DNA from 3 places in the Nakamurella sp. UYEF19 genome. Region 2 is predicted to be linked to each of the others. Evidence: riboswitches for the same ligand, from Rfam matches in the RefSeq annotation. Region 2 holds a riboswitch; each other region holds the start of a gene.
The links. Region 2 has a riboswitch for S-adenosylmethionine ahead of ABIB25_RS16160 (putative leader peptide). Riboswitches for the same ligand answer to the same signal wherever they lie in the genome.

Region 1: it holds a riboswitch for S-adenosylmethionine, as region 2 does, so the genes downstream of both, thrC (threonine synthase) here and ABIB25_RS16160 (putative leader peptide) in region 2, are expected to answer to the same signal.
Region 3: it holds a riboswitch for S-adenosylmethionine, as region 2 does, so the genes downstream of both, ABIB25_RS27575 (bifunctional o-acetylhomoserine/o-acetylserine sulfhydrylase) here and ABIB25_RS16160 (putative leader peptide) in region 2, are expected to answer to the same signal.

The regions. Positions count from the first base shown of each region.
Region 1 is NZ_JBEPNO010000002.1:233,805-244,022, forward strand. Features, by position in the region: gene ABIB25_RS04240 (uroporphyrinogen-III synthase) at 1-753, opposite strand, end outside; gene hemC (hydroxymethylbilane synthase) at 750-1,673, opposite strand; gene ABIB25_RS04250 (ferrochelatase) at 1,677-2,930, opposite strand; gene hemQ (hydrogen peroxide-dependent heme synthase) at 2,927-3,676, opposite strand; gene hemG (protoporphyrinogen oxidase) at 3,742-5,181, opposite strand; gene hemE (uroporphyrinogen decarboxylase) at 5,178-6,281, opposite strand; gene ABIB25_RS04270 (glutamyl-tRNA reductase) at 6,507-7,805, shown strand; gene thrC (threonine synthase) at 7,933-9,219, opposite strand; SAM riboswitch class I at 9,245-9,397, opposite strand; gene ABIB25_RS04280 (peptidylprolyl isomerase) at 9,490-10,164, opposite strand.
Region 2 is NZ_JBEPNO010000011.1:110,102-120,319, forward strand. Features, by position in the region: gene ABIB25_RS16155 (aminotransferase-like domain-containing protein) at 1-907, opposite strand, end outside; gene ABIB25_RS16160 (putative leader peptide) at 1,211-1,327, opposite strand; SAM riboswitch class IV at 1,368-1,482, opposite strand; gene ABIB25_RS16165 (NADPH-dependent F420 reductase) at 1,627-2,328, shown strand; gene ABIB25_RS16170 (HAD family hydrolase) at 2,334-3,089, shown strand; gene ABIB25_RS16175 (DUF4395 domain-containing protein) at 3,073-3,579, opposite strand; gene ABIB25_RS16180 (beta-class carbonic anhydrase) at 3,674-4,168, opposite strand; gene ABIB25_RS16185 (amidohydrolase family protein) at 4,438-5,370, shown strand; gene ABIB25_RS16190 (DUF421 domain-containing protein) at 5,422-5,979, opposite strand; gene ABIB25_RS16195 (putative quinol monooxygenase) at 5,986-6,318, opposite strand; gene ABIB25_RS16200 (sugar porter family MFS transporter) at 6,532-8,013, shown strand; gene ABIB25_RS16205 (hypothetical protein) at 8,102-8,941, shown strand; gene ABIB25_RS16210 (L,D-transpeptidase family protein) at 8,938-10,218, opposite strand, start outside.
Region 3 is NZ_JBEPNO010000038.1:19,371-29,588, forward strand. Features, by position in the region: gene ABIB25_RS27560 (DUF1003 domain-containing protein) at 1-13, shown strand, start outside; gene fgd (glucose-6-phosphate dehydrogenase (coenzyme-F420)) at 119-1,117, opposite strand; gene metX (homoserine O-acetyltransferase MetX) at 1,217-2,416, opposite strand; gene ABIB25_RS27575 (bifunctional o-acetylhomoserine/o-acetylserine sulfhydrylase) at 2,457-3,770, opposite strand; SAM riboswitch class IV at 4,046-4,162, opposite strand; gene ABIB25_RS27580 (nucleoside triphosphate pyrophosphohydrolase) at 4,252-4,971, opposite strand; gene ABIB25_RS27585 (hypothetical protein) at 4,968-5,891, opposite strand; gene ABIB25_RS27590 (sugar transferase) at 6,022-7,695, opposite strand; gene ABIB25_RS27595 (FAD synthase family protein) at 7,960-8,406, opposite strand; gene ABIB25_RS27600 (arsenate reductase/protein-tyrosine-phosphatase family protein) at 8,608-9,168, shown strand; gene ABIB25_RS27605 (tyrosine-protein kinase domain-containing protein) at 9,185-10,218, opposite strand, start outside.

The DNA of each region.
Region 1 (10,218 bases), on a different contig from region 2:
GGTGGCGAATGCGGCCAGCCCGCCGACGAGCGAGGCGTCGGTGGGATCGGCTGCGGTGAAGGAGATGTCGAGTCCTGCGGCCGTTGCGGCCGTCGTGGTGGATCGGCCGATCGCGCCAAGGACGGTGCCCGCAGCGATCGGCACCCGAGCCAGCGACTCGGCCGTGCTGGGCGAGGTGAGCAGGACGGCTTCGTATTCGCCGTCGACCAGGTCGGCGGCGACGCTCTCCGCCAGCGGCTGTGGCAGGGTTCGGTAGGCGGTCACGGATTCGACCCGGAAACCCTTGTCCCGGAGACGTTCCCGTAGGATCGGCCCGGCGATCTCGGACTGCGGGAGCAGCACCGACTCGTCCGGGTGGGCGGCGGGCCAGATGGTGGCCAGTGCGGCGGCGGATCCGCCGTGCTCGGGCAGCAGGTCGACGGGCAGGCCCGCAGTACGCAGGGCGGCGGCGGTGGCCGGTCCCACTGCGGCGACCCGGGTGTCGGCCGGCACCGCCGGGGACAGGGCCAGATGACCGGCCCGGTCCGTCACGGCGGAGAGTGCGTTCACCGAGGTGAACCCGACCCAGCTGTACTCGCCGGCGGCCAGGGCCATGACGGCCGCGTCGAGGGCGGCCAGGTCGTCGGGCGGAAGGATCGCGATCATCGGAACCGCCTGCGCCACCGCGCCTTCCGCGGACAGAAGGGAGACGAGCGAGGCACCGCGACCCAGCGGTCTCGGCACCAGGACCCGCCATCCGTCGAGAGGGCTCATGACCCCGCACTCAGCAGCGTGGCCGCCCCGTCGTCGATCAGCTGGGCGGCGAGATCGCTGCCCAGGCGGTGTGCGTCAGCCACCGGCCCGGTGATGGCGCCGCGGATCTCCCGGCTGCCGTCCGTCGCGATGACCGCGCCGACGAGGGTCAGCACCGAGTCCTCGACGGTGCCGAAGGCGCCGACCGGTGCAGTGCACCCGGCTTCCAGAGCCGCCAGCAGACTGCGTTCGGCGGTGATAGCGGCGCGGGTCGCGCCGTGATCGAGTGCAGCCAGAGCGGCGGCGTACCACGAGGTTCCGGCCTCGTCCGACCGGGCCTCGACGGCCAGCGCGCCCTGGGCCGGCGCGGGCAGCATCAGGTCGGGTCCGAGCCGCTGCGTCATCGCCGCGGAACGGCCCAGCCGGGCCAGGCCCGCCGCGGCCAGCACCACCGCGTCCATCGCTCCGCTGCCGATCATCGCCAGCCGGGTGTCCACGTTGCCGCGGATGGCCGAGATCGCGAGATCCGGCCGGTGGCGCAGCAGCTGGGCGGCCCGGCGAGGTGAACCCGTGCCGACCCTTGCGCCTCGCGGCAACGTGTCCAGCGTGAGCCCGTTCCGTGAGCACAGGGCATCGGCCGGGTCCTCCCGGTCGGGGACGGCGGCGAGGGTGATGCCTGGCGCCTCGGCGGTCGGGAGGTCCTTGAGCGAGTGCACGATCACGTCGACATCCCCGGCCAGCAGCCGTGATCGGACCTCGATGACGAAGACACCGGTGCCGCCGATCGAGGCCAGCGGGCCCAGGTTCACATCGCCCTGGGTCCTGATCGTCACCAGTTCCGAGCCGCTGCCCGAAGACTGGGAGATCGCCCCCGCCACCAGGCCCGACTGCGCGACGGCGAGCGCACTGCCACGGGTACCGACCCGCAAGGTGTTGACCACGCCTCAGCCGACGCCCGGAATATCGACGCCCGGAATGTCGACGCCCGGAATGCCGGAGGCGATCAACGCTCGCGGGTCGACCGCCAGTTCCTGCCAGTCCGACGCCGAGTCCTGCGCAGCCGTCGTGGGTTTCGTGCCGCGGGCGTTGCGGCAGCAGCCGACCGCGCAGAAGTCGGGCCGCGGCGGCAGGCCGGTCGGCGAGGTGCGTTCGGCCGGCGCCAAGCCCGGTTCCAGCCGGTCCACCAGCAGGTCGACCAGCGCCGACACGAACCTCGGGTCAGTGCCCGGTGTGGCCACACGTCGGAACCAGACGCCTTGGGCCGCAGCGGTTTCGAGGGCCTCGTTGTCGAGGTCCCAGACCACCTCGACGTGATCGGAGACGAAGCCGACCGGAGCGACCACCACGCCGCGGCGGCCCTGGGTCTTGAGAGCTGTGATGACGTCGTTGATGTCAGGCTCCAGCCACGGCATCGAGGGTGGCCCCGACCGGGACTGATAGGCCAGCTGCCACGACACGGTCGATCCGAAGAGGGCCTGGATCTCGTCCATGATCACCCGGCAGACGGCGAGGTGCTGGTTCACGTAGGCGCCGGTGCCGTCGTGATCGCCGAGGGCATCCGAACCGGACGATACGGCCATCGTCATCGGGATGGAATGCGTGGTGAAGACGATCTCGATCTCGTCGAGTCCCAGTCCCGCCGAGAGCGCTTCCTGCACCGCGGCTTTCGTATCGTCGATGAAGGGTGCCACGAAGCCGGCCCGGTCGTAGTAGGGCCGGACCTTGTCGATGCGGACGGTGCCGACCAGTCCGGTCGAGGCCAGCGCGAGACCGAAGTCCTCGCGGTACTGGCGGCAGCCCGAGTAGGACGAGTAGGCGGACGTGGCCAGGCCGAGCAGCCGGACCTGTCCGTCCGCCGCTGCGGTGCTGATCACGTCGGCCAGGAACGGATCCCAGTTGCGGTTGCCCCAGAGCACGGGCAGTTCGACACCGCGCGAACGCAACTCGACCTCGAGTGCGGCGCGCAGGTCACGGTTCTGCTCGTTGATCGGTGACGAACCGCCGAGGGCCAGGTAGTGGTGCGAGACCTCGACAAGCCGCTCGTCGGGGATGCCCCGACCGCGGGTCACGTTGCGCAGGAACGGCATCACGTCGTCGGGACCTTCGGGTCCACCGAAGCCCGCCAGCAGAACGGCGTCGTACTCGAGAGTCTGCGCGCCCACCCCGCCGGCGACCTGGCCGTCCGAGGAGGTCGTCATCGCAGCACCTCGACCACACCGGCCTCGTCGATCCGGTGCCCGGTGTAGAACGGGACCTCCTCGCGGACATGCATTCTCGCCTCGGAGGCCCGGAGATGACGCATCAGGTCGACGATGTCGTGGAGCTCGTCGGCCTCGAGGGCGAGCAGCCACTCGTAGTCGCCGAGAGCGAAGGCGGCCACCGTGTTGGACAGCACCTGGTCGTATTCGCGACCCATCATCCCGTGCTCGACGAGCATGCCGCGGCGCTCCTTCTCGGGCAGGAGGTACCACTCGTAGGAGCGGACGAACGGGTAGACCGCCACCCATTCCTTGGCCGGTGCACCGGTCAGGAACGCCGGTACGTGGCCCTTGTTGAACTCGGCCGGACGGTGCAGGCCCATCGCGGACCAGGCCGGCTTCAGGCTCCGCCCGACGGCCGTCCGTCGCAGGGCGCGCGAGGCGGATTGCAGTTCCTCGGCGCTGCCCGCGTGCGACCAGACCATCAGGTCCGCGTCGGAGCGCAGCGTGGAGACGTCGTAGAAACCGCGGATCTGCACGTCCTGTTCGGCCAACGTGCCGACCAGTTCGGTCAGCTCTGCCGTGGCCTTGTCGTCCGGGGCGTCCAGCTCGCCGATGCGGGAGTACACGGAGAACCCGGTGTAGCGGATCCCCTCGTTGATCGCCCGCGCGCTCGTCTTGGCCCGGGTTGCAGGTTCGGTCACCGCGCCGGCCGGGGCGGAGGTGACGGCATCGTCGTTGCTCATGCTTTCCATCCTCCCCCAGTCGCCGCCGGACGTCCGCCCCCGGCCGTGTGTCGTACCTGACGTCGTCAGCGGGATTGAGCGCCCTGGCCCGAGGACAACACCGCTCGGCCGACGGTCCTGGCGTCGGACACCACGGCTGCGAGACCGGTACCGGCGACCACCGAACCGGCCAGGTGGAGGCCGGGCCGGGCTGCGACCTGCGTACGCAGCCGGTCCATCTCCGCCCGATGTCCCGGTTCCGGTCGTGGCAACGCCGAACTCCAGCGGACCAGGGCCGAGTCGGCCAGCGCCGAGTGGTCGAGACGCACCCCGGTCAGCGTCCCTGCGTCGGCCAGCGCCAGCGTGGTCAGGTCTCTTTCGTCGAGCGGATGGGCCTCTTCGGCAACTGTGGTGCCCCGTCCGTAGGACAGGCGCAGGACGTGCCGGGACGGCCCGGCCCGCTCCGCCAGCCAGGCCCACTTGGCGGTGGCATGGGTGAGGGCCTTCGCGCTCACGCCTCTGGCGTGCCGGGACACCAGGATGCCGGTGCCTCTCGGATGCCGATCAAGCCCCGCGTGATCGACCACCAACGTCACCAGCAGCACGTCGCTGGTGGCGGCAGACGTTGCCGGTGCCGGGATGCCGGCGGAGTCGAGCAGGGACACCGCGGCGGGTCCGGGCACTGCGAGAACCACGGTGTCGGCCAGACGGTCACCGACCGAGGTGGTCACCTGCCAGCCGTCCTCCCGAGGCCGGACACCGGCCACGTCGACCCCGGTCAGGACGGTGCCGCCGAGCGCCTCCACTTGCTCGCGCAGCGTCACCACCAGGGAGTACAGGCCTCCGCGCAGACCGGCCACGGCCGAGCCGGGACGCGCGCCACTGCCGCGCAGCCGCTGCACCGCACCGGCCAGGGATCCGGCCTCGCGCAAGGCGCCGCGCAACCTGGGTTGGACCGCATCGACGTCCAACTCGTCGGGATCGGTGGAGTACACACCGCCGGCCACCGGCTCGACCAGACGGTCGACGACCCTGCGGCCCATCCGGCTGCCCACCAGGGCGCCCAGACTGGCGGAATGGGCGCCTGATCCCGCTGGCAGCAGACGATCCAGCCCGGCGCGGAGCGAGCCGCCGAGACCCAGCACCCGCCGCACGTCGGCGGCCAGCGGATGGGCCGGGATGCCCAGGAGCGCGGCGGTCGGCAACGGGGCGGAGCCTCCGGCGTACCGGACCCAGGCGCCGACCGGGTTCGGCGACACGATCGCATCGCCCAGTCCCAGGTCGTCGATCAGGTCGGCCACCGAGGTGGTCGCCGTGGCGTAGGACTCGGCGCCCGCATCCAGTTCCAGGCCGCCGACCAGGTGGGCCGCGATGCATCCACCCACGGTGGGGCCTGATTCCAGCAGCAGCGGGGGACGGCCGGCCCTGGCCAGTTCCCAGGCGACGACGAGGCCCGCGATGCCGCCCCCGACGACGACCGGCACCGTCCGGGCCAGGTCTCCCCGCAGGGCGACCGGACCTGTCATGGTTGGTCGTGGATGAACGCGACGAGCCGGGTGAGCACGTCCGGATCGGTATCCGGCGGCACCCCGTGGCCCAGGTTCAGCACGTGCCCCGGCGCCGTCGCGCCAGCCGCGATCGCCTCGAGAGTGGCGGCGTACAGAGCCTTGTCGCCGGCAAAGAGCAGCGCGGGATCGATGTTGCCCTGCAGTGGCGTCGTCCCGCCGAGACGTGCGTTGGCCACGTCGAGGGGCACCCGGTGGTCGACACCCATGACGTCGGCACCGGTGTCGCGCATGGCGGCGAGCAGTTCGCCGGTGTTCACGCCGAAGTGCACCTTGGGCACCGGGAGATCGGCGACCGCGGCGAAGACGTCTGCGGAATGACGGGCGACGAAGCGCTGGTAGTCGGCCAGGGACAGGCCGCCCGCCCAGGAATCGAAGAGTTGCACCGCAGAGGCGCCCGCCAGGATCTGCGCTCGAAGGAACGACCCGGTCACCCGCGCCACCCAGCCGGCCAGGGCGTGCCAGGTGTCCGGGTCGGCGTGCATCAACGCCTTGGTGCGCAGGTGTTCCCGGCTGGGGCCACCCTCGACCAGGTACGAGGCAAGGGTGAACGGTGCGCCGGCGAAACCGATCAGGGGGGTGCCGCCGAGCGCTTCGACGCAGTTCGCCGCGGCGGCGATGATCGGTGCGAGCGCGGTCGGGTCAAGTTCGGGTAGCGCAGCGACGTCGGCCGCCGTCCGGATGGGGGAGTCGACCACCGGTCCGGTCCCGGGGACGATCTCCACCCCGATCCCGGCCAGCTTCAGCGGCACCACGATGTCGCTGAACAGGATCGCAGCGTCGACGTGATGGCGTCGGACGGGTTGCAGGGTGATCTCGGCGGCCAGGTCCGGCGTCAGACAGGCCTCGAGCATTCCGGTCCCGGTGCGGACGGCGAGGTATTCCGGCAACGACCGGCCGGCCTGCCGCATGAACCAGACCGGATGCCCGGTCGTCTGCTCGCCACGGTAGGCGGTGAGCAGCGGGGCGGCACCGGTGCGGCCGTCCCGCAACGGGTGGGCGGCCGGAAGCGCGAGGTCGGTGTGGAGGTCCTGATCGGAACCGGATGCATGCGTCGTCATGATGCTGCCATCGTCCCACCTGGCCGGAGCAGCCGACCGAGGTCGGTCGTCGACTTAGGTGACCCTTGGTGAGCTACCTCTCCCGCGCGTTCCGTTTGACGCGCAAGGCGAGAGATCCTGCACGTCACGCCGGGGTGCGACCGGGTTTCCCTGGTGGGTCCGGGTACTGCCGGGTGAGCATCACCTTTCCTCGTTGTGGCTGGTCAGAACGGTACGATGGAGAACATGCTCATGGTTCTCGGCGCCAGCCATCACGATCTTGAGCTGACCCAGTTGGAGCGTCTCTCGGCCGGTCCCGAGTTGTTGGCGCAGTCCCTGCGACAGCTCGGCGCCGAGCCCGACGGAGCCATCTCCGGCACCGTCCTGCTGGCCACCTGCAACCGACTCGAGATCTACGTCGACGCCGATCGGTTCCACGACGCGATCGACGCCGTCACCGATCGGGTGGCTCAGGTCGCCGGCATCTCACCGGCCGACGTCGCCGGCCTGCTCAAGGTTCGGGTCGGCGCTCCGGTGGCCGCGCACCTGTTCACCGTCGCCGCCGGTCTTGACTCCATGGTCGTCGGCGAGGCGGAGATCTCCGGTCAGGTGTCCAGGGCTTTGTCCTCCGCCCAGCAGACCCACACCACCACCCCGGTGCTGAACGCGCTCTTCCAGTCCGCCGCCCGGACGGCCAAGCAGGTCGCCGCCGGCACCGGACTCGGCTCGGCCGGTCGGTCGGTTGCGTCCGTGGCCATCGACATCGCGGTGGCCGAACTGCCATCCGTAACGGATGACGACGACCGGCCGAGCAACTCGCTCTCCACCGCGACCTGCCTGATCATCGGCACCGGCGCCTACGCCAGGGTGGTGGCGGCCGCTTTGCGGGCCCGTGGCTGCACCCGACTCCAGGTGTTCTCGCCCAGTGGACGGGCCGACTCGTTCGCGGCCACCCACCACGCCGAGATCGTTGCGCCGGGGCAATTCGCCGAGGCCATCGGCAAGGCAGATCTGGTGGTGGCCTGCAGCGGCACCACCGGCGGGGTGCTCGACGTCAGTACGGTCACCGCGGCCCTCTCCGGTCGCGAACATCCATTGCAGGTGGTGGATCTGGCGCTGCTGCCCGACGTCTCGGCCGGCGTGCGGGCATTGCCCGGAGTCCAGGTCGTCGACCTGCGCACGGTGTCCCACGCAGCGGCCCCGGAACATCGGGAAGCCATCTCGGCCGCCCAGGACGTGGTCATCGCCGCCGTCGCCCGTTTCGAGGACGATCAGGCCATCCGCACGCTCGACCCGGCGGTTGTCGCACTGCGGCAACATGTCTCGGTCGCGGTGGAGAAGGAGATGACGCGGCTCCGGGCGAAGTACGACAACGACGTGGCCGCCGAGGTCGAGCTCGCCATGCACCGGGTTACCCAGTCGCTCCTGCACACCCCCACGCTTCGAGCCCGCGAGCTGGCCCGGACCGGCGACAGTGCCGGGTACCTGCAGGCCCTGCACACGCTGTTCGGCATCGAACTTCCGGACGGCCCCCAGCAGCACTGACCGGCTCTTGCCGCGTCACAGTCGAAATGCTGCGCCTCGACGAGTCCGGACGACACAACGGCTCGGCTCCCACCGAGGTGGGTACCGGGCCGTGTTGCCGTGCGGTCGATCAGGGAAGTCCTGTCGATCAGGCAAGACCGGTCTGCTCGAAGGCGGCCAGCGTGGCCGGGATGGTGGCGGTCGGTCCGACGACATGGGCGATGGCGTCGAGGGTCTTCAGTCCGTCACCGGTGTTGAAGATGACCGTCTCGGCCTCCGGATCGAGCTGACCGGAGGCGAGCAGCTTGCGCAGGACGGCAACCGTGACACCACCGGCGGTTTCGGCGAAGATGCCTTCTGTCCGGGCCAGGAGCTTGATGCCTTCGATCACTTCTTCGTCGCTGACGTCCTCGATGCCGCCGCTGGTGCGGTTGACGACGTCGAGCACGTACGGGCCGTCCGCCGGGTTGCCGATGGCCAGAGACTTCGCGATGGTGTCCGGACGGACCGGCTGGATGAAGTCGCGGCCCTCCTTGAACGCAGTCGACACCGGGTTGCAACCGGTGGCCTGCGCGCCGAAGACCTTGTAGGCGGATTCGTCGACGAGGCCGAGGGAGATCAGCTCCTGGAACCCCTTGTCGATCTTGACCAGCTGCGCGCCCGAGGCGATCGGGATGACGACCTGCTGCGGCAGACGCCAGCCGAGCTGCTCGGCGACCTCGTAGCCGAGTGTCTTCGAGCCCTCTGCGTAGTAGGGACGGACGTTGACGTTGACGAACGCCCAGTCCTCCTGCTCGCCGGCGATCTCGCCCGCGAGGCGGTTGATGTCGTCGTAGTTGCCCTCGACGGCGATCAGCGTGCCACCGTAGGCGGCCGTCGTCAGGATCTTCTGCTGTTCCAGGTTGGACGGGACGAACACCACGGAGCGGATACCGGCCCGGGCAGCTGCGGCCGCGACGGCGTTGGCCAGGTTCCCGGTGGACGGACAGGCCAGCACCTTGAACCCGAGTTCGCGGGCGGCGGCCAGCGCGACGGCGACGACACGGTCCTTGAAGGAGTGCGTCGGATTACCCGAATCGTCCTTCACCCACAGGGTTTTCATTCCCAGCTCGCGGGCCAGGTTGTCCGCGCGGACCAACTTCGTCCCGCCGGGGTTGATGTTCGGTGTGTCGGCGATGCCGGCCGGGACGGGCAGCAGCGGCGCGTACCGCCAGATGTTCTGCGGCCCGGCTTCGATCTGTGCGCGAAGAGCCTCGCCGGACAGGCTGAACTCGTAGGCGACCTCCAGCGGGCCGAAACACTCGGTGCACGCGTAGTAGGGCCCGAGGGCGATCCGGTTTCCGCACTCGCGACAGGACAGCGCAACGGCCGGACCGAGGTCGACGGGTTGCGGGGACGATCCGACGGAGGATGGGGTGGTGGAGGCAGAGCTGATGACAGCAGTCACGACGAGGCCTTTCGTCTCATCTTTCCCGCCGGAGCGGGACGGACGGGGCACCTGCTGACGACCGGCCTCGATGTCGGAGGCTGGGCCTCTACAACGAGAAGGAGATCATCATCAGTGGTTGCCGGGGCTTCATCGGGCCGTATCCCTCTGCCCCTCTGGATGAGTGGAGATTCAGTTGTCCGGCCAGACTAGCGCACGACTCGCGGGCGGCGCACCGAGCGAGGTCCGGGCGGCCCGCAGCGCCGACTCCAAATCGCTCTAGGAAACGGTGACCTTGCTGATGGTGACCGGGGATGCGGGAGTGCCGTCGTCGCTGCCGTCCGAGACACCGGCAGCGGCGATCTTGGTCAGCACGTCGAGGCCACCCGTGATGGTCCCGAAGACGGTGTAGTCCGGGTTCAGCTGGGAGTCGCCATAGACGAGGAAGAACTGGGATCCGTTGGTATTTGCTCCCGAGTTGGCCATGGCCACGGTGCCCGTCGGGTAGGTCATCGAGGCGTTGGTCTCGTCGGCGAAGCTGTAGCCGGGACCGCCGCCGCCCGTTCCCGACGGGTCGCCGCACTGCAGCACCTTGAGCGAGGCCGAGGTCGTCAGGCGGTGGCAGGTGGTGCCGTCGAAGTAGCCCGACGACGCCAGGTGCACGAAACTGCCGATGGTGCAGGGTGTTTTCGATTTGTCCATGGCGATCGTCACCGATCCCGACCCGAGGCCGATGGTGACCGTCGCGGTTCCGGTATTCGGTTCGACGCCCGCCGGAGGTGTCGCCGCCTTGGCTGCGGTCCCTTTCTCGGGATACGAGCACGTGGCCGTTCCCGCGGCCGCCGGAGCCGGGGTGGAACTCGCGCACGAGGTCGCCAGGACGAGGGACACCAGCAGGGCGGTGAGCAGACGGAACGAGCGCAAGGGGAGACCCTCCAGCAGATCGGACGACATCGGAGTACACGGACGCATGCCGCACGCAGCGCGGGCACACCAGGAACCCTAGTG
Region 2 (10,218 bases):
CCAGCAGGTTGTCGAACCAGCCGGGCTGGTTCAGCAGCGGCAGGATCAGCTCCTGGCTCAGCGTGCTGGAGTGGAAGTCGGTCCGTCGGCGGAGGTTCTCCAGATGCCCGAGCAACCCGACCGGCGCGATCACCCAGCCCAGTCGAAGTCCGGCTCCCAGCGTCTTGGTGAAGGTCCCCACCTTGATCACCCGTGGCGAACCGGTTGCGAAGTCCTCGACGTAGCTGCCGTCGAAGGTGGTGTCCCGGTAGGGGTTGTCCGAGACGATGACGAAGCCGTACTGCTCGGCCAGTTCCACCAGCCGCGCACGCTCCTTGGCCGGCAGCACGCCGCCGGACGGATTGTGGAAATCGGCCACCGTGTACACGATCCGGATCCGCACGCCGGCCAGCAGGTGGTCCTCGATGCGTTGCACATCAATGCCTTCGGGCCCGACCCGCACCGGTAGCACCCGTGCACCGTACTGCTCGGCGATGCGGACGGTGTCCGGGAACACCGGGTCGTCGAGCACCACCACGTCGCCCTGTTCCAGGAGCGCGCCGAAGGCGAGCGCCACCCCGTGCAGGGCTCCGTTGGTGACCAGCACCGACGACAGGTCAACGCCCTCACGACCGGCGATCCAGTCCCGCAGGGCCGGCTGCCCGGCATGCGGACCGTAGGCCAGAGCGGCAGCACCGGTACCGGCGTCGGCAAACAGTTCGGCGGCCGTTCGCCCGAAATCGTCGAGCGGCAGGGCTTCCGGTGCCGGCGCCCCGCTGACCAACCGGATGACGGAGGACCGAAATCCCCGAGTGGGGAGGGCATACGGAGCTGCCACGCTGAGTGCGGAGACCCGGCGGGCCACTGCGACATCGCCGATCGGCGCCGGAACGATCGGCGCCGGGGGGATCGACCCCGGGGGGATCAACGCTGGAACGATCGACGCCGGGGGGATCGACCCCGGGACGTCAGCGATCTGCGAAGAGCGCAGAGACGGGCCGGCAAGGGAGGGTGCAGACACAGCAGAACTCCAAGAGTGGGTGGGAGTGGGCCGGCGACGGGATCAGCAGCATCGCGTCATGAGCACGGCAGCAGGCCGAAAGGCATGCCGGAGAAGCGCCGGCCGGGCAGATCCGTCGACGGTGAGCAGCGTGGAAAGTCCGGAGAAGTACTCGCGCACAGGCGATCGAACTCGAAAATCAGCCCGGGCGATCCAAGACTCAGCGGCAGGTCAACAACAGAGTGCGCTGGACACTCTCTGCAGGTCGACGTGCCGACGGCAGGCGCCGAGCAGGGACCGCAGCGCAGTGGGCTGCAGGTCCAGGGCGTTCACAGCGTGTGTTTCCATTCCTCCGCTTGTTCCATTCTCACAGAGGTTGCGACACGCAACCACGCGCTTGCGATGTTCGATGCGAACACCACCAGGTCGTCATCCGGAGCACCCCGCCACGAGCGGAGGGTTGCTGTCCAGCGAGCCGGAGCTGATTGCTGGAACTCATGACCTCTGCGGAAAACGTAACAGGGCATCGGGTTCCGGTCAACCGAGAGCAGGAAGAGAACGAGATCCGTTCCAGGTGAGGCGTTTCACTGGCTCCGGTCAAGCATGCGGAAATGCCGGAATAGCCCCGTGATGGAGCTGGTTGACGGTTGGAGAAGAATCAGGGACCGAACGAACGGGAGCACACAACCATGAAGATCGGCATCATCGGAGCGGGACAGATCGGCGGCACCCTCACCCGCAGGCTGACGGCCCTTGGCCACCAGGTCGCAGTGAGCAATTCACGTGACCCGGAGACCCTCGCCGATCTCGCCACCGAGACCGGGGCGACCGCGGTCTGGGCCAACCAGGCGGCAAACGACGCCGATCTGGTGATCGTCAGCATCCCGCAGAAGAACGTCCCAGATCTCGCCGGGGACCTGCTCGCCGGCGCCGAGCCGGGAACGCCGGTGATCGAGACCAACAACTACTATCCCAAGCAACGCGACGGGCTCATCCAGGAAATCGAGTCCGGCACCCCCGAGAGTGTCTGGGTGGCAAAGCATCTCGGTGTGCCCGTCGTCAAGGTCTTCAACGGCATCTGGTGGAAGCACCTGCTGAACCGCGGGAAGCCCCAGGGTGCGGAGGGCCGGATCGCGCTGCCCATCGCCGGCGCCGACGGCCCGGCCAAGCAGGCTGCCTTCGCCCTGGTCGAGGAGCTCGGCTTCGACGCCGTCGACGGCGGCACCCTGGAAGAATCCTGGCGCCAGCAGCCCGGTACGCCCGTGTACGGGCATGACTACGGCATCGACGAGACCATCACGGCGCTGGCGGCGACAGAGCCGGACCGACCCGAGGAATTCAAGGCCTGACGACGGTGACGGACAGCCCGCCCTCCGGTCCCGGCCCGATGCCGACGGGAATGCCGGACGGTGGAACCGGCGTCACCGCGGTGCTGTGGGACATCGACGGCACCCTGCTCAGTTCGGGAAGGGTTGCCGTCACGGCCTTTCTCGACGCGGTGCAGGACATCGCGGGCCGTCGCCCTGAGGGTAGGGGACTGGATCTCGGCGGACGGATCGATCCCGAGATTGCCGGATCGCTTCTCGGGTCCATCGACGCAGACCACACGCTGATCCCGCAGGTTCTGGCCCGTCTTGACCAGCTCGCCACCGCCCGCGCCGCCGACTTCGACGAGCACGTCCGGCCGTTGCCGGCGGTGCGGGACCTGCTCGACCTGCTCGAGACAGCAGGCGTCCGGCAGACGGTGGTCACCGGGAACATCGAGACGGTCGGGATGCTGAAATTGCTCGCCGGCGGGTTGGTCCCGCCGATCGACCCGGCCGTTGGCGGCTTCGGCGACCATGGCGCCACCCGGCTGGAGGTCGCGGAAGCGTCCGTGCGCAAGCTGACCGCCTCGGGCTGGGAGTTCTCACCCGATCAGTGCTGGATCGTCGGGGACACACCACGAGATCTCCTGTGCGCCCGTGCCCTCGGCGTGCGCTGCGCCCTCGTCGGCACCGGCCGGCACTCGGTGGAATCGATGGCCGGGCTCGGTGCCGACGTCCTGCTGACCGGCCTGGATCAGGCCGACGAACTCCTGCGCTGGTGGAAGCTCACGCCCGGGCGCTGACCGCCGTTTTCTGCTGCCGAAGTCGGATGTCGTTGCACGCTTCGCAGACTGACGCCGGGATGAGCCCGATGGCCTGCAGACGACCGAAAACGGTGCAGCCCATGCAGAATCCGAGCACCGACTCCAGCACGGCGAAGACGATGATCACGCCGACCAGCAGCCACGAGACGAGCGGGATCCCGGCGTGGAAGAAGACCAGCGCCGCGACGCTGAACGTGGCCCCGACCGCCTGTGCGAACCGCTTCGGGGGACCGGGCACCAGCCGGGCCGGGCCGAAACGCGGAGCGATGACCTTCGTGGCCAGCTGCCCGAACGGCGAGAACCGCGGCCCCGATGCGACGCGGAGCAGGAACCCGATGGCCAGCGGCCAGAGCAGCCACTCCGTCCGGAAGATCACGGTGGCCAGACTCAGCACCACCACCAGGCCCGCCACCGAGCGGGCCGCGTACTCGTTGACCGGGTTCGGGAACTTCAGGAGCTGACTGGACACGATGTTCCTTCTCGACACGAAACGGATGGTTCGCAGGCGTTGGAGCCACCGCCCACGTCGGCTGTCAACGAGTGTCGACAACCAGGAATTCCGATCAGGCCGGTTCGACCTCGCGCAGCAGCCCGGTAGCAACGTCGAAGACGAAGCCGCGGACCTTGTCCTTCTTCGGGATGTACGGGCTGTTCCTGATGCGCTGCAACGACTGCCGCACATCGGTGTCAAGATCGCTGAACGACTCCGCCGACCATGGCGGCTTGACGCCGACCTCCTCGGCGATGCCGGCCTTGAAGGCGTCGTCGGTGAAGGTGAGCATGCCGCAGTCGGTGTGGTGGATCAGGATGATCTCCTCGGTGCCGAGGAGTCGCTGGCTGATCGCGAGCGAACGGATCTCGTCATCGGTGACGACGCCGCCGGCGTTCCGGATGACGTGCGACTCACCGTCCTGCAAACCGAGGATGCGGTACACGTCGAGGCGCGCATCCATGCAGGCCAGGACGGCAGTGTGCTTGGACGGCGGGAGCGGCAGCGGGCCGCTGAACGTGGCGGCGTAGGCGCGGTTGTTGGCCAGGTAGTCGTCGGTGACGGACATGCGGTGGTTCCTTTTCGACGGGGGCATCCCGGATGTACGGATGCCACAGGAGGGGGTGTTGTGCACAGCGGGTCAGGCGCGCAGGATGTGCGGCTCGACCGGTCGAGGTCGGTCAGACCTGACAACACCAGCCGTCGAAGGCGTCGCCGCGGCGTCCTGGCCAGAACGGCTCGAGGACCGGCAACTGCTTCATCCCTATACTTTTACACGGATGCGTCCGATTTCCCAGTGCGGGACCCGTCCGAACGGATCCTGGTCTTTGCACATGGGTGAGCGGAGCTGATTCGTTGATCCACCCCCCAGGGACCATCGATGTGCATCAGCACCTGTGGCCCCCGGCGCTGATCGACGCGCTCCGCAGCTTCACCGGCCCACTCCGGCTCGACGGCTGGACCCTCCACCTTCCTGGGGAACCGCCCTACGAGGTGAGTCCGGCGCATCACGATCTCGAGACCAGGGTCGCGCAGGAAACCGGGTCAGCCGCCGCCCTGGTCTCGCTGTCCAGCCCCCTCGGCATCGAGAACATGGCGCCCGAGATCGCCGGCCCGCTACTGACCGCCTGGCACGACGGCGCCGCGGAACTGCCGCCGCCGTTCCACGCCTGGGCCGCGGTGCATTCGAGCGACCCGAACCTCCAGGATCTCGAAACACGTTTGACTGCAGGCTTCATCGGCCTCCAAATTCCGGCAACATCGATGACGAATCCGCGAGACGTCGAGCGACTGGCTCCGGTCCTTCGCCTGTGCGAACTGGCCGACAAGCCGGTGCTGATCCACCCTGGCCCGGTCCCGGTGCACAGCACATCCGGAACCCTTCCGTCGTGGTGGCCGGCGGTGGTCGACTACACGGCACAGATGACGGCGTCCTGGTGGTCGTGGGCGGTGGCCGGTCGGTCCCTGCTGCCGGCGTTGCGGATCTGCTTCGCCGCCGGTGCTGGGCTGGCACCTGTTCACCACGAACGCTTCTCGGTACGCGGCGGCGGTAACCCGCCGCCGATCGACAAGCTCAGCTTCGTCGAGACGTCGTCCTATGGCCCCCGTGGCCTCGATGCGCTGATCCGGGTGCTCGGGATCGACGTGGTGGTGAATGGAACCGACCGGCCTTACGCGACCACCAGCGAACTACGGCTGGGCGACGCGGCCGACCGGGCCGTCCGCGTGGTCAACCCGCGTCGCCTGCTCGGCGAACCGACGGCGTTCTGACTGCCGCGACATGCATCTTGCCCAGCGCGTCCGGCGTTCCGACCCAACCCTTCACCGCTCCGTCAGCAGCGCCTCGATCCGGTCGAGACGCCGGTGCAGGGCCTGGATGTCGGCGTGGGTGGCATCCTGCTCCGCAGGCTTGAGGGTGAGCACCAGCTGCCCGCCCGGCTCCAGGGTCCCGGTCCCGATCTCTTCGATGTCGTCACCGTTCTGCAGCCGGATGGCGTGGTCGAGTTCCGCCCGGCGCAGACCGAGGCGACGAAGCGCGGCCTGATCCGCTTTGCCGTCCTTGATGACCTCGGTCGACCGGCCCTCGACGATCACCCTGAACGCCGGGAAGGCGTAGGCGAGGCGGTTGACGACGGCGTTGGTCACCACCAGCGTCACGGCACCGATGGCTCCGCCCACCAACGAGTTGTCGTTGCCGATGATGGCGTTCTGCACGACGTTGGAGAGCAGGAACATCACCACGAAGTCCATCGTGTTCAGCGATGAGATGGAACGTTTCCCGATGATCCGGAAGAGCACCATGATCAGCACGTACACGGCAACGGTGCGGATGATCTTCTCGGGAACCGGGATCTGGACGCTCAGCAGGTCATGCCACATGAGAGATCAGTAGTCGCTTTTCGCGGCATCGCCGGCGACCACCGGCAGGCCGGGGACGATGACGGGCGGTCCCGCCAGGTACTCGCCGGCCGAGGTGAGCGCCTTCTGGATGTGGGCGCTCTGCATGTGCTCGCCGAGAGCTTCCAGACTCGTCCACTTCTCGACGGTGGTGAACTGGTCGGGGTTCTCGATGCCACGCTGCAGGCCGTACAGCAGGCAACCCGCCTCGCCGTGCGTTCCGGCTGCCAGGTCCTTCAGCATGGGTTCGATCAGGTCACCGGTACCGGGCTTACCGGTGATGATGGCAACGACGTGGACGGGCTGGGAGGTCTGGGTCATGGCATGGCTCCTGGGGTCGACGGATCAACGATGATCACCCGACATCATTCCCGAAACCAATCCCGGACAACCACCGGTACCAGCCAGAAGTCCGGCGCATCGAGGCGCGGCACCGATCAGGATGAATAACCGCGGTCCGAACGGGTCACTTGCTCCCGTAGGACGAGGACGTCCGCGACGGTGGCGTACGCAGCGAAGGGCAGGTTCTGATCGATGGTGGACAACAGCGCCGTACGAGATGCACGGTACGAGGACCACGGCGAGCGCCACCCGGCCAGGGCCACCGCGATCTCGATCGCGGCCGCCGTCGGCGGGTTCCTGTTCGGTTTCGACACGTCCGTCATCAACGGGGCGGTCGACTCGATCGAGAGCCACTTCTCCCTCGGCTCCGGGGTCACCGGGTTCGTCGTCGCGGTGGCGCTGATCGGCTCCGCCGTCGGCGCCTGGTACGCCGGGATGCTCGCTGATCGTTGGGGCCGGCCAAGAGTGATGCTGGCCGGGGCCGTGTTGTTCCTGGTGTCCTCCATAGGCTCCGGGCTGTCGTTCTCGGTCTGGGAACTTGGCATCTGGCGCTTCATCGGTGGTCTCGGCATCGGCGTCGCGTCGGTGATCGGGCCGACCTACATCTCGGAGGTGGCACCGGCGGGCCTGCGGGGTCGACTCGCCTCGCTCCAGCAGATGGCCATCGTGCTGGGCATCTTCGTCGCGCTGCTCTCGGACGCCTGGCTCGCGGGCGGCGACGGGGGCGCCCTCGGGACGAAGTGGTTCGGCCTCGAGGCCTGGCGGTGGATGTTCCTGGTCGGGGTGATCCCGTCGATCATCTACGGTTTGCTCTCGCTGGGCATCCCCGAATCGCCACGGTTCCTGGTGGCCAGGGGCAAGGACCAGGCGGCCGCGAAGGTGCTGCGCCGGGTGCTGGGCGAGACCCCAGACCAGATCACCGACCGGATCGCCGACATCCGCAGGTCTGTGACCCGCGACGACAAGCCCTCGTTCAAGGATCTGCGCGGCAAGCGGTTCGGGCTGCACCCGCTGGTCTGGGTCGGCATCCTGCTCGCCGCCTTCCAGCAGCTGGTCGGCATCAACGTGATCTTCTACTACTCCACGTCGCTCTGGAAGTCGGTCGGCTTCAAGGATTCTTTCTCCTACACCGCCTCGGTGATCACCTCGGTCACCAACGTCGTGGTGACGGTGATCGCCATCCTGCTGGTGGACCGCATCGGCCGGCGGAAGCTGCTGCTGATCGGCTCCGTCGGAATGTTCGTCTCGCTGGCCGTGATGGCACTCGGGTTCGCCCAGGCGACCCTGGTGCCGGACGCGAAAGGTGTTCTGGCACCTCAACTCTCCGGCTTCTGGGGGGTGGCCACGCTGATCTGCGCGAACCTGTTCGTGGTGTTCTTCGGCGCATCCTGGGGCCCGGTCATGTGGGTGCTGCTCGGCGAGATGTTCCCGAACCGGATCCGCGCCATGGCGATGGCCATCGCCACCGCCGCGAACTGGGTCTTCAACTTCCTCATCACGGTGACCTTCCCGCCGCTGCGGGACTTCTCGCTCGGCCTCACCTACGGGCTCTACGCCCTGTTCGCGCTGCTGTCCTTCTTCTTCGTGCTGGCGAAGATCCCCGAGACGAAAGGCCTGGAACTCGAGGAGATGTCGATGGACACGATGAACCGGAAGAAGACCCGCACCGCTTGAGGGCTGCCCGGGGGCGCGAGCCCTGACAGGGGTATTGACAGGGGGAATACGGTCTGGATCAATAGCCTCCCGAAGGAACGTGGCCGTGATGAATCTACGAACTGTTCTGCTGATTCCGGTTGTCGCCTGCGTCGTGCTCGCGAGCAGTTCCGCCTCGGGAGCCGCCGGGCTCAGAACACCGGCGGATCCTGGACCAGTTGCGTCCGGCCGGACCTCCCAACCGCTGTCCACCCTTCCGAGCATCGGTGACACCGTCTTCCATCCGATCACGCCCTGCCGGATCGTCGACAGCCGGAAGGGAGACGGCGGGCACGGGATCTTCACCTCCGTGACGCAGCGCGCAATCACGGTCACGGGAGCAATGGGGTTCGCTCCTCAGGGTGGAAAGTCCGGCGGTTGCGGCATCCCGGCCCATGCGAAGGCGATCACGGCGTCCGTGACGACGACCCAGTCGGCCAACAACGGATACCTCATCGGCTTTCCGACCGGGACTGCCCGACCGCTCGCCAACTTCGGGACCTACCTCAAAGCGACCGGGATGACGGTCGGCGCAAATCTCAGCCTGTCGGACAGTCCCGCTGGCCTGACGATCTACAACTTCGGCGGCCCCACCCACCTGATCATCGACGTGACCGGCTTCTACACGCAGTCCGACAGCGTCCTGATCGACGTCGTCGGCAATCTCTACTACGGTGGAACGACGGTGCTCAGCGCCAGTAGGCCGTCGACCGGCAACTATCAGGTCCAGTTCAACCACAGCATGGTCGGCTGCGCGGTCGTTGCGACGCTGTGGTCGACGGCCTCCACCTACCTGGTGTTCATCGACTATCTCGGGGGCGGAAGTGTGGGCGGAGCGGTCAACGTCCACGTCCGAGACCTTGCCGGAGCGGCTCAGAATTCACCGTTCATGCTGCAGGCCACCTGCTAGGGAACGACGATCTTCTTGCAGCCGAGGGTGGCCGCGCTGTAGCTCCCATACTCCGGAAGTGCCACTGCACAGACGGTGTGGGTGCCTTTCGACAGCGCCCGGAAGCTGATCCGGTAGCCGTGTCCGGCGCTGTAGCCGGGGTAGACGCGGGCGACGTCCGGACGGCTCTGGGTCGCGCGGATGTCACCGATGACGGTGGACCTGGCCGCGGTGTCGTACAGCCGGATCGCCACCACCGCCTCGCGTCTGGTCGGGTTCAGCGCCCATCCCACCGCAATGATGACGTTGCCCCTGACTGACAACGAGTCCAGTCGGCCGAACTCGTTCTGCACCAGCAGGTGGTGGCAGACGATCGAGACCGGTCGGCTGGGTGATCTGGCCGGGATGATGCTGACGCACACCAGGTTTTGCCCGAGGCCCTGTGCCGTCGCGACCGCCCGGTAGCCGGCTCCGGCGCCGGCCCAGGTGTAGGCACGGGCGACGTCCGGTCGTCCGATTCCGGTCCGGACGGTGGCCGAGCTGGTGCCGGCCGGACCCGTGACAGTGACCCTGACCTGCGCGGAACTGGGCGAACCTGGATCGAATGCCCAGCCCGCGACGGTGATCTGCCGGGCGCCCGTTGCCTTCATCGAATCCGCGCGACCGACCGGCACCGACGGCGTCGGCGCCTTCCAGGGGGGGCCGACCCGGATCGAGATGTAGGGATGCTGCGCGGGGTCGAGCCACCGCAGGATCGCCGCCATCGTGGTGCGGGAGACCGAGACGCAGCCCGCGGTGGGCGTGCCGTCGGAGACGTGCAGGAAGAACGCCGACCCCGCGCCTGGCACCCGAGCCAGGTTGTAGTCCATGTTGACGACGTAGTCGTACACGCTGCCGGAGTTGTAGAGGTTCTCGCTGGCGCCGCCGGGGCTGGAGGACTGCCGGACGTGCAGGTTGTACGTGGGTGACGACGGGTTCTCGTCCCACCAATCGCTCGTGTCCGTCTGGAAGTACGGCATGCGGGTGCCGGGATTCGCCTGACGGCCGAACGACTGGGTCAGGGCGAACGTGCCGGCGGGCGTGCGCTCGCTGCCCTCCGACGCTGCGCCGATCCCGGCGCCGCCGACCATCCCGCCGACCGGGCCGATGGCGACCCGCCAGATCCCGTCACTCCCCCGCTGCCAGGCGGTCACGGTAGCCGTCGTGGAGCTGCTGCTGGGAGCGCCGACGGTGATCAGCTGGCTGCTGCCGGCCGGCGCCGGGCTCGGGTCCGCGAGGGCGGCCGGCGCCGCGGCCAC
Region 3 (10,218 bases), on a different contig from region 2:
GCCTTCGCGCTGATCAACTTCCGCCGCGCTGATCATCGTGACGTCAATGGGACCGAAGTGACGCGAATCGACCCGATCATGAGCGCCGTCGAAGTTGATCAGCGCGGGGTGGGGTTGACTACAGCGCGCGGAGGCGGGGCAGGACCTCGGTGCCGTAGAGCTCCAGGAATTTCGCCTGATCGGGGCCGGGGGCATGGAAGACGAGGTGCTTGAACCCGAGATCGACGTAGTGCTTGATCTTCTCGACATGCTCCTCCGGGTCGGTGGAGACGATCCAGCGGGAGGCGGCCTGCTCGACCGGCAGTGCGTCGGCCAGGCGCTGCATCTCCAGCGGATCCTCGACGCCCATCTTCTGATCGGGCGTCAGCGCCAGCGCACCCCAGTACTTGGTGTCCGCCAGTGCCCGCTCGCGGTCGTGGTCGAAGGACACCTTCATCTCGATCAGCAGGTCCATGTCGTCCAGCGTCCGGCCGACCTTGCCGGCGCCCTCGGCCAGGGCGGGCAGCAGCGTGTCCCGGTAGAGCGTGTCGGCCTTGCCCGAGGTGGTGATGAAGCCGTCCGCGATGCGTCCGGCCAGCCGGGTCGCCGCCGGGCCCGACGCGCCGATGTAGATCGGTACCGGCTGCTCCGGCTTGTCGTAGATGGTGGCCTTGTCGGTCTGGTAGTAGGTGCCCTCGAAGGTGACCCGGTCCTCGCGCCAGAGCTGCTGGATCAGGGTGACGGCTTCCTTCATCCGCGCGAAGCGTTCCTTCCCGTCGGGCCAGGTCAGGCCCAGGGGCACCTCGTTCAACGACTCCCCCGACCCGACGCCGAGGATGACCCGGCCGGGGAAGAGCATGCCCAGGGTGGCGAAGGCCTGAGCGATGACGGCCGGGTGGTAGCGGAACGTCGGGGTGAGCACGCTGGTGCCCATGACGATCTTCTCGGTCCGCGCACCGAGCGCGCCCAGCCACGGCAGCGCGGCCGGGGCGTGCCCGCCGTCGTGGCGCCAGGGCTGCAGGTGATCGGAGACGAACACCGAGTCGAACCCGGCCTGCTCGGCCAGCACACCGAAGTCAGCCAGTTCCTTCGGTCCGAACTGCTCGGCGGAGGCCTTGTACCCCAGACGCAATGCCATTGATCTTGCTCCTTATGCGGATCGACGACGATGACCCGGTCTGCGACCGGTCGCCGCTTCTCATTCTTACTCGCCGGGTCCCGACCCTCGGTCCGTGGGCTACTCGTCGACCGCTCGGGCGCGGCCGGAACCGAGCGCATCCCGGACGACAGCCGCGACCTGGTCGGCCTCGATCAGGAACCCGTCGTGGCCGTGATCGGAATGCATCGTGATCAATGGACCCGCCGCCGGTGCGGCAGCGATCCGCACGCCCTCGGCCGGGGTGTACAACCGGTCGGAGTCGACGACGGCGACGGTCAGCGCCGCGTTGATGCGCTGGAGCGCGGCCTCGACACCCCCGCGTCCGCGGCCGAGATCGTGGGCGTTCATCGCCTCGGTCAGCACCAAATAGGAGTTGGGATCGAATCGTCGTCCCAGCTTCTCGCCGTGGTGGGCGAGATAGGACTCGACGGCGAACCAGGGTCGCGAGGTGGCACCGCCGCCGGGTTGCAGCTGACGACCGAATCGCTGGTCGAGTTCGAACCCGGAGCGGTAGGTGATGTGTGCGATCTGGCGTGCGACGGCCATGCCGCCGATTGGGCCGGGCCCGTCGTAGTAGTCACCGGCACGGAATTCCGGGTCCAGCCGGATGGCAGCAAGTTGTGGTGCGGCCCAGGCGATCTGGTCAGCCGATGCAGCTGCGGTGGTGGCGATGGCGATGACCCGGTCGACCTCGTCGGGGTACGTGACACCCCACTCCAGGGCCCTCATGCCGCCCATCGACCCGCCGATCACCGCGACCACCCGACGGATGCCCAGGGCGCGGGCGAGGGCATGTTCGGCGGAGACCTGGTCGCGGGTGGTCAGCGACGGGAACCTGGAACCCCACGGTCGCCCGTCCGGCGAGATCGACGAGGGACCAGTGGTTCCGCGGCATCCGCCCAGCACGTTCGGGGCGAGCACGAAGAACTGTCCGTCGTCGAGCGGAGCGCCCGGCCCGATGAGGCCGTCCCACCAGCCCGGCGTCGGGTGGTCGGGCCCGGTCGCCCCGGTCACGTGGGAGTCACCGGTCAGGGCGTGCAGGACGAGCACGGCGTTGTCACCCGCCTCGTCCAGGCGTCCCCACGATTCGAAACACATCGTCACCGACGGCAGCACCTCGCCGGATTCCAGTGCCAGGTCACCGATCTCGACGAACCTGCGTCCGGACGGCTGCCCGGCACCCTGGGCAAGGGGCTCCTGGCTGCCGGTCGGCTCGCCACGAACGCTGCCGCCGGCCGCACCCGAAGGCGAGCCGGCGGCATCGTTGGTACGCGTCACCAGGGTCACTGATCACACGGACTGCAGCAAGTGACGGGCATCAGGACTTCGCTGCCCGGAAACCCGCTTCCAGATCGGCCAGGATGTCGTCGATGTTCTCCGTGCCGATGGCCAGCCGGATCAACCCGGGGGTGACACCGGTGGTCAGTTGCTCGGCCGGGGACAGCTGGCCGTGGGTGGTGGACGCCGGGTGGATCACCAGCGAGCGCACGTCACCGATGTTGGCCAGGTTGGTGAAGACCTCCAGCGCGTCGGTGAAGATCTGGCCGGCCTCGACACCGCCCTTGATCTCGAAGGCCACGATCGGGCCGCCGCCGCGAGGAGAGTACTTCTCCTGGTTGGCCTTCCACGGGCTGGAGGCGAGTGACGGGTACGAGACCGACTCGACCTCGTCGCGGCCCTCGAGGAACTGGGCGACCTTGGTCGCGTTGTCCACGTGGCGCTCCATGCGCAGGCTCAACGTCTCGATGCCCTGGGCCAGCAGGAAGGAGTTGAACGGTGAGATCGACGGGCCCATGTCGCGCAGCGACTGGAGTCGGGTCTTGAAGATGAAGGACACGTTGGACTTGAAGAGACCCTCGGGACCGAGATCGCGTCCCCACACCAGGTTGTTGTAGCTCGGGTCGGGGTTGTTGAAGTTCGGGAACTTCTCCGGGTCGGCCGTCCAGTCGAAGTTGCCGGAGTCGACGATCGCGCCGCCGATGGCCGTGCCGTGGCCGCCGAGGTACTTGGTCGCCGAATGCACGACGATGTCGACGCCGAATTCGAAGGGGCGGATGAGAAATGGCGTCGGGACGGTGTTGTCGACCATCAGCGGCACACCGTTCTCGTGTGCGACACCGGCGACGGCCTCGAAGTCCAGGACGTCCAGTTGGGGGTTGGAGATCGACTCGGCGTAGAACAGCTTGGTGTTCGGCTTGACCGCGGCACGCCAGGCGTCAGCGTCGTCCGGGTTCTCGACGAAGTCGACGGTGATGCCGTACTTCGGCAGCGTGTAGTGCAGCAGGTTGTAGGTGCCGCCGTAGAGCCGCGGCGAGGAGACGATATGGTCGCCGGCCTCCGCGATCGACAGGATGGCCAGTGTCTCGGCCGCCTGGCCGGACGCGACGAGCAGAGCGCCGACACCGCCCTCGAGAGAGGAGATCCGCTCCTCGACCACGGCCGTGGTCGGGTTCATGATCCGGGTGTAGATATTGCCGAGTTCCTCGAGGGCGAACAGCTTGCGTCCGTGCTCGGAGGAGTCGAAGGCGAACGACGTCGTCTGGTAGATCGGCAGCGCCCGCGCCTTGGTGGTGGGGTCGGGGGTCTGGCCGGCGTGGATCTGGCGGGTCTCGAAAGACCAGTTGGGGCTCATCTTTGCGCTCCTGGTGGGTGTGGGGTGGTGGGAAAGAGGCGGAGGGTGGGTCGAGGACTGATCTGGGGTCGAGCCAACGATCTGGGGTGGATGGACGGACGTGGCGACGAGGTGGGTCGTTCGGCCCGCAGGTTTCCGGGCGGAACAAGGATGTGGTCCCTCTGCACGCAGTGCAGGACCAGGGTCGCCCCGGCCGTCAGGTCAGGAGCAACAACACATTCGTTCGCGCACAGCGGTTCTCCCATTCGCTCTCGACTGGGGCTCGCCCGCTGGCGGGCCCGCGCTTGCGGATCACCACCTCGGTGAACCGCCTGGTCATCATCCGGGGCACCCCACCGCGAGTGGAGGGTTGCCGCCCAGCAAGCCGGCGCTTGTCGCTGGAACTCAAGACCTGGCGACGAGTGTAGCGGGCTCGCACGGCCTTCGGGGTGGGCAGGGTGGCCGCCGTTCCTCCGGCATCAAATGCTGTCCCCGACGACCCCTACATCTGGTCCAGGGACCTGCCGGCGCTCTCGGCTTCCTGCAGACGCTGGGCCACGTCCTTGGCCACCGCCCGGAGGTCGGCCTCCGGGTCGGCGCCGGCGGCTCCGGCCGCGTAGGCGATCCGGAAGATCTGCTCGGCGGCCGAATCACCCGTCGGCAGTTCGACGGCCAGACCCTCCCGGGCCGCGCGCGAGCCGAGCTTGGCGGCCAAGGCCGTGGCCGGCTGCCCGAGTGCCACGCCGGAGAGGACGGACGATCGGCCCCGTTCGGCTTTCTTGAGCTCGTCCCACCGGACCTGTTGGTCCGCTGCGGTACGAAGGGGTTCGGCAGACCCGAACACGTGCGGGTGTCGCCGGATCAACTTGTCGGCGAGATCGCCTGCCACGTCATCGATGTCGAATCCACCGTCGTCGGCACCGCGCTCGGCGGCGATGCGCGCGTGGAAGAGCACCTGGAGCAGCACATCCCCCAGTTCCTCCCGAATGGCAGCGTCGTCGCCGTCCTCGATGGCCTCGAGCAGCTCGTAGCACTCCTCCACCAGGTAACGACGGAGCGAGTCGTGCGTCTGCTCGGCGTCCCACGGGCACCCGCCCGGCGAGCGCAGCCGGTCCATCACCTCGACGGCTCGACGCAGCCCCGCTCCGCGACCGGCTGGTTGCCGCACGATCCGTACCTCCGGGTTGTCGTCCGGTTTGTCGTCCGGCAGAGCGGCCGTCATAGGCCGTCGTTGCCGGGGATGACCTGGAGGGTTCCTGGATCCCACACCCCGTAACGCGGGTTGACGGAGATCGACGTACTGCTTACATACTTGCCCAGCAACAGGACACCCAGGTCGAAGGCGTCGGACAGACCTGAGACCGAACTGAACTCGGCCTGCCCGAGCGTGCCGGCCGACACCGACCGCCCGGTCGCCCGGAGGACGAGATAGGCGTCGGAGTTGGGCACGATGAAGACCGAACCGGAGGTCGCTCCGAACAGGCCCGCCGCGCCGACGGCCGGCTTGGTCAAGAGGGTGTAGACCGCCCTGGGGATGACTCCCGTCCCTGCCGCGGCCACTACCGCGTCCATCTTGGCCGGATCGGCCAGGTACTCCGACCGCAGTGCGACCGCCTGGTCGCGGGTGGCGGCCGGCACACCCTCGGCGGTCACCGAGATGTTGCCCACCTGGACACCCTGGGCCGGAATGGCCTGCACCAGGGCCTGGAGAGCGACGACGTCGTGGAGGACGGCGTCCTCCTCGGAGGCCGGTAGTTCGAGCTGGGTGGCGAGCTTGGAAGTGGACTGGCCGGCCTGCGCAGCGGCCGCGTTGATCTGCGCATCGGTCACCGAGATCTGGCCCGCGGCAATCGCCTTGGCCAGCAGCGCGTGCCGAACGGCGAAGGTGATCTGAGCCCGGTTCAACGCCGACACCTGGGCCGTGGTCGCACCGGTCGGAACGTTGGCAGCGACGAAGGCTCCGGTATCGGCCTGCACTGCGGCTTCGGAGATGCCGGCGCCGTCGATGACCACCGCGGATCCGGCCGTCACCTGGCAGGCAGCGAGTGTCGACGAGGTCAACGCAAGCGCAAGGGCAAGGCCCACCAGGCGCTGACGGCGAGCGCCGATCCGATGCCTTCGGACCTGGACGAACAAGGTCACGGTGGATCCTCCCAGTTGATCGCCTTCGATCCTCGACTGTGCAACGGCCTCAGCCTGCCACACCGGTTCGCGGCAATTCGGAGCCGGGGCACGACGGTGCTCGACCCTGGCGACAGACCTGGGCTCAGTCTCAGTACGCGCCGGAGGCGGAAAGCACGGCTTTGGCGGTCTTCCAGAGAATGACGAGATCGGACGTCAGCGACCAGTTCTCGACGTAATAGGTATCCAGTCGCACGGTGTCCTCCCAGTTCAGGGTCGACCGCCCCGAGACCTGCCACAGCCCGGTCATCCCGGGCCGTACCAGAAGCCGCAACCTGGCCTCGCCGTGATAGGTGGCGACCTCGTCCATGAGCGGCGGACGCGGGCCCACCAGGCTCATGTCGCCCTTCAGGACGTTGATCAGCTGCGGAACCTCATCGAGGCTGAAGCGGCGGATGAACTTGCCGACCTTGGTGACCCGCGGATCGTTGCGCATTTTGAAGAGCGTGTCGTTGCCGGCGTCCCGCTGCTGATTCTTGAGATCGGCCAGCCGGGCTTCCGCGTCGACGACCATCGAGCGGAACTTGATCATCCGGAAGGTCTTGCCGTTGAGACCGACCCGCTCCTGGCGGAAGAAGATCGGACCGGGGCTGCTCAACTTCACCGCAGCCATCAGTCCGAGGAAGAACGGGGACGCAAGCGCCAAGATGGCGGCGCTGCCGATCCAGTCGAAGGACCTCTTCACGATGCGGTTGGCGCCCCGGTAGGTGGGGCGGTCGACGTGAATGAGCGGCAATCCGGCGACCGGCTTTGTGTGGATGCGGGGCCCCGCGATGTTGGTGAGGGCGGGGGCCAGCACCAGCTGAATGTCGGTCTTCTCCAGTTCCCAGCTGAGCCGGCGGACGGCGGCCGGACCGAAACTGGCGGTCGAGGTGACAGCGACAGTGTCTGCACCGAACCGCTGGGCGGTCGCCGCCACATCTTCCAACCCGCCCAGCACCGGTACTCCATCGACCATCCGGGCGCCTGTGTCCGGATCGAGACTCAATTCGCCGGTCGGAGAGTTCTGCTGGATGCAGACGCCCAATACGCCGTAGCCAGCCAGAGGTGCTCGCCGGAGATCGGTGAGCAGCTCGCGGACGGTCCGAAGATTGCCGACCACCAGCACCATGGACATGTAGTCGCCGTTGAGCCGATGCGAATGCAACCACCTGCGCCAGGTGAAACGGGAAAGTAGCAGCGCCACCAAACCGGCGGGAAGGGTGACCAGGACGTAGGCGCGCGGTAGGTGCAGATTGAAGACGTAGGAAGAGATGGCGACCAGACCGAAGAGACCGAACGAGGTCTGGACGAGCCGCTTGTATTCTTCGGGCCCGTGCCCCACCACCTCAGGATCTCTGGTCCCGCCCCAGTGCAGCGCGATCATCCAGGCACATGCGAGGAAGATCGTCAGCGCGATGAAGGGAAGCGAATCCGGGTCGCGGGAGACGCGACTGCTAAGCGTGCCCATGTGCACCATGTGCGCACCGACCGACGCCCAAGCCACACTGACTGCGTCACCGATCCACAAGCGTATCCCGTACCGGTAGGCCCAGGTCTTACGTGGCGCCTGCCGGTCTGGGGGGGAGACCGTAGCTGTGGATGGGGGCTCCAGACGTTGGGAGATCGTCGTCTCACGTGCCGGAGGCGTCAGAGTCTTGGGGGTCGCGAATCGGTAAGAGGGATCTTGATCGCCAAGCTGGGGGCCGAACTCGACCGAAGCCGGCGTGGTTCCGGGCCAACCCTCAGCTCGAGATCCTGAGCGTTCTGGGGTACTGGTGGTCATCGATCGCCCATCCCGCGGGGCGGGCGCGAGACAGAAGACCGAACTGGTGTCATCACTCCAACCACCCTCCCCTACTTGACAGCTCGTTTTTTCACGGCGGACCGCCAGGGCGGCACCCGTACGAAAACTCGATAGACCCTTGCGCACCCTGACTTTGACAAACGGTAGTCGATTCGAGCAACGACGGGAAGCAATCGTCACTGAACTCACCTGTTCGAGGAGGAAATGTGACAATCGGTCACGAAGCCGACACGCGCGGATCGGTTAAGACGTCGCTTCCATCGGCGGGTCGGCAGAGATCGCCTGAAGTGCCCGGCGGAGGACGGTACTGGAGGTATGAATCGTGTAGGGGAAATAGACGACCTCAACACCGACACCGGCGAAATCCCGCTCGAGCTTGTCTCCCTTGGGGGTGCCCGACCAGTCGTCACCCTTAAAGATGTGGGTGAAGTGGAGATCCTGCCAGGCGTCGAGCTTTTCGGTGGTCGTCTCGGCATAGACGTCGTCGACGTAGCGCACGCTGCGGACGACCTCGAGCCGTTCGGCGAGCGGGATGACCGGTCGGACCCCCTTGGTCAGCTCGCACATTTCGTCCGACACGACCCCGGCGATCAGATAGTCACACCGTTCGCGAGCATGGCGCAGGATGTTCAGATGACCCACATGGAACAAGTCGTACGCCCCGGGGGCGTAACCGATGCGTACCGGCACAGTATTAACCTCTTCATATAGTCGGACCTGTTGCGGAGCCGCCGGAGGCCCCCTTGCATGCCTGCGCAATGCTGACTGGCCTATGATTCCAACTCTAGGGGTGCGAAACGGCCTGGCGCTATTTTGGGCCTTCAGGGTCAATATAGGGCGGAGGTCACCACGTTGAGCGAATCCCCGGGGTTTCGACCTGTCACCTCCATCTTGTACGTCTGTCGCGTTAACCGCTGCCGGTCGGCCATGGCCGAACTCATGTTGCGAGATCTACTGAGTTTGTCGGGGCATGCTGCCGATGTGCTCGTCGGATCTGCAGGCATTGAGGCTGTGGGTGGGGCCCCGGTCGTCGCGGACGCGGCACGGGTGCTCGCGGAACGCGGTGTCGACTCCTCGGCGTTCGTCAGTCGGCGGTTGCGGGCGGATCTGGTGGAGCGGGCCGACCTCATACTGACAGCGGGTCGCGACCACCGTGACACGGTGGTCCGGTTGGTGCCGGATGCGGCGGACCGGTGTTTCACGCTTCTCCAGTTCCGCCGGCTCGCCGACGGCATCGAAGGACTTCCGCAATGGAACCAGGCATGGACGTTGGAGCTAATTCGCTCGGCCATCGCCAACCGGGGTCGCCGACCCGCGGCACGTCCGGAAGACAACGACCTCACCGATCCGACCGGGCATGGTCGCCGTTGGGTCCGTCGGTGTGCCGACCGGATCGCGGAGAGTCAAGAGGTATTCCGGTGGGGACTCGCGGGTCGCCGCCCGTCCGGCTGACCAGCCCGTTCAGTAGTCACGGTGCCTGTTGTCCGAACCGCCGGCGGACACCCACTGACGGATGAGTTAGTCCTCGTCGCCGGTGCCTAGCTGGCGACCCGTTCTCGACGGCCACGGCGGGAGCCCCGTCCTCGATCTGCGATGAGGCGCCACGCCGATAGGACGCGCCAGCTGTCTGCGCGTCCTCCGTGGCCGGTCGTGACTGTCCGGCGGTTGAGACATCCGCACTCGGCACCTGAGGGATTGCCTCGGTCACCGAGAGCTCAGGGGCCTCGGCTGAGGCCTCCGTTTCCCGCTCGATAATCAGGCCCCTGCCGAGAGCATCAACGGACTCCACCTTTACATCCGCAGCAGGCTCGACCTCCACATCCGCAGCAGGCTCGACCTCCACATCCGCAGCAGGCTCGACCTCCACATCCGCAGCAGGCTTCACCTCCACATCCGCAGCAGGCTTCACCTCCACATCCGCAGCAGGCTTCACCCCGACGGACGCCATCCGACTGCCGATCTCCAGCTCGTCGGCGGCCAATGCGGGCGGGGCCGACGCTGCGGCCGCCACTGGCGCGGTACTCGGGCTCGGCGGCAAAGCTTGCGATGCGCTCGTGCCGCGCCGCGTCTTGTTGCTCACTTCGGAGCGGTTGCTGTCGTAGTAACTGTCCGAGCGTTTCACCGCGACGCCGTTCAGTACGGTACCGATCAATCGCGTACCGGAGTCAGCGGCCGTTGTTACCGCCTCGACCACTTTGTGCCGGGTGGACCGACCGGCCCGCACAACTAGCAGCAGCCCGTCACAGGCGTCGCCGACCACCACGGCATCGGTCACTGGAAGGATCGGCGGTGTGTCGATCAGGACGACATCATAATTCTCGCGCACATCGGCGATAAGGGCGTGCATCGCTTTGCTGCCAAGGAGTTCGGCCGGATTCGGTGCCCGCTCGCCGGAGCCGAGCACCCACATTCCGTCTACCGGACCGCGGACCACGGCTTCCTCGACGGCGACCGACCCCAGCAGCACATCAGTCAACCCGGCACGATGATCGACGTCGAACA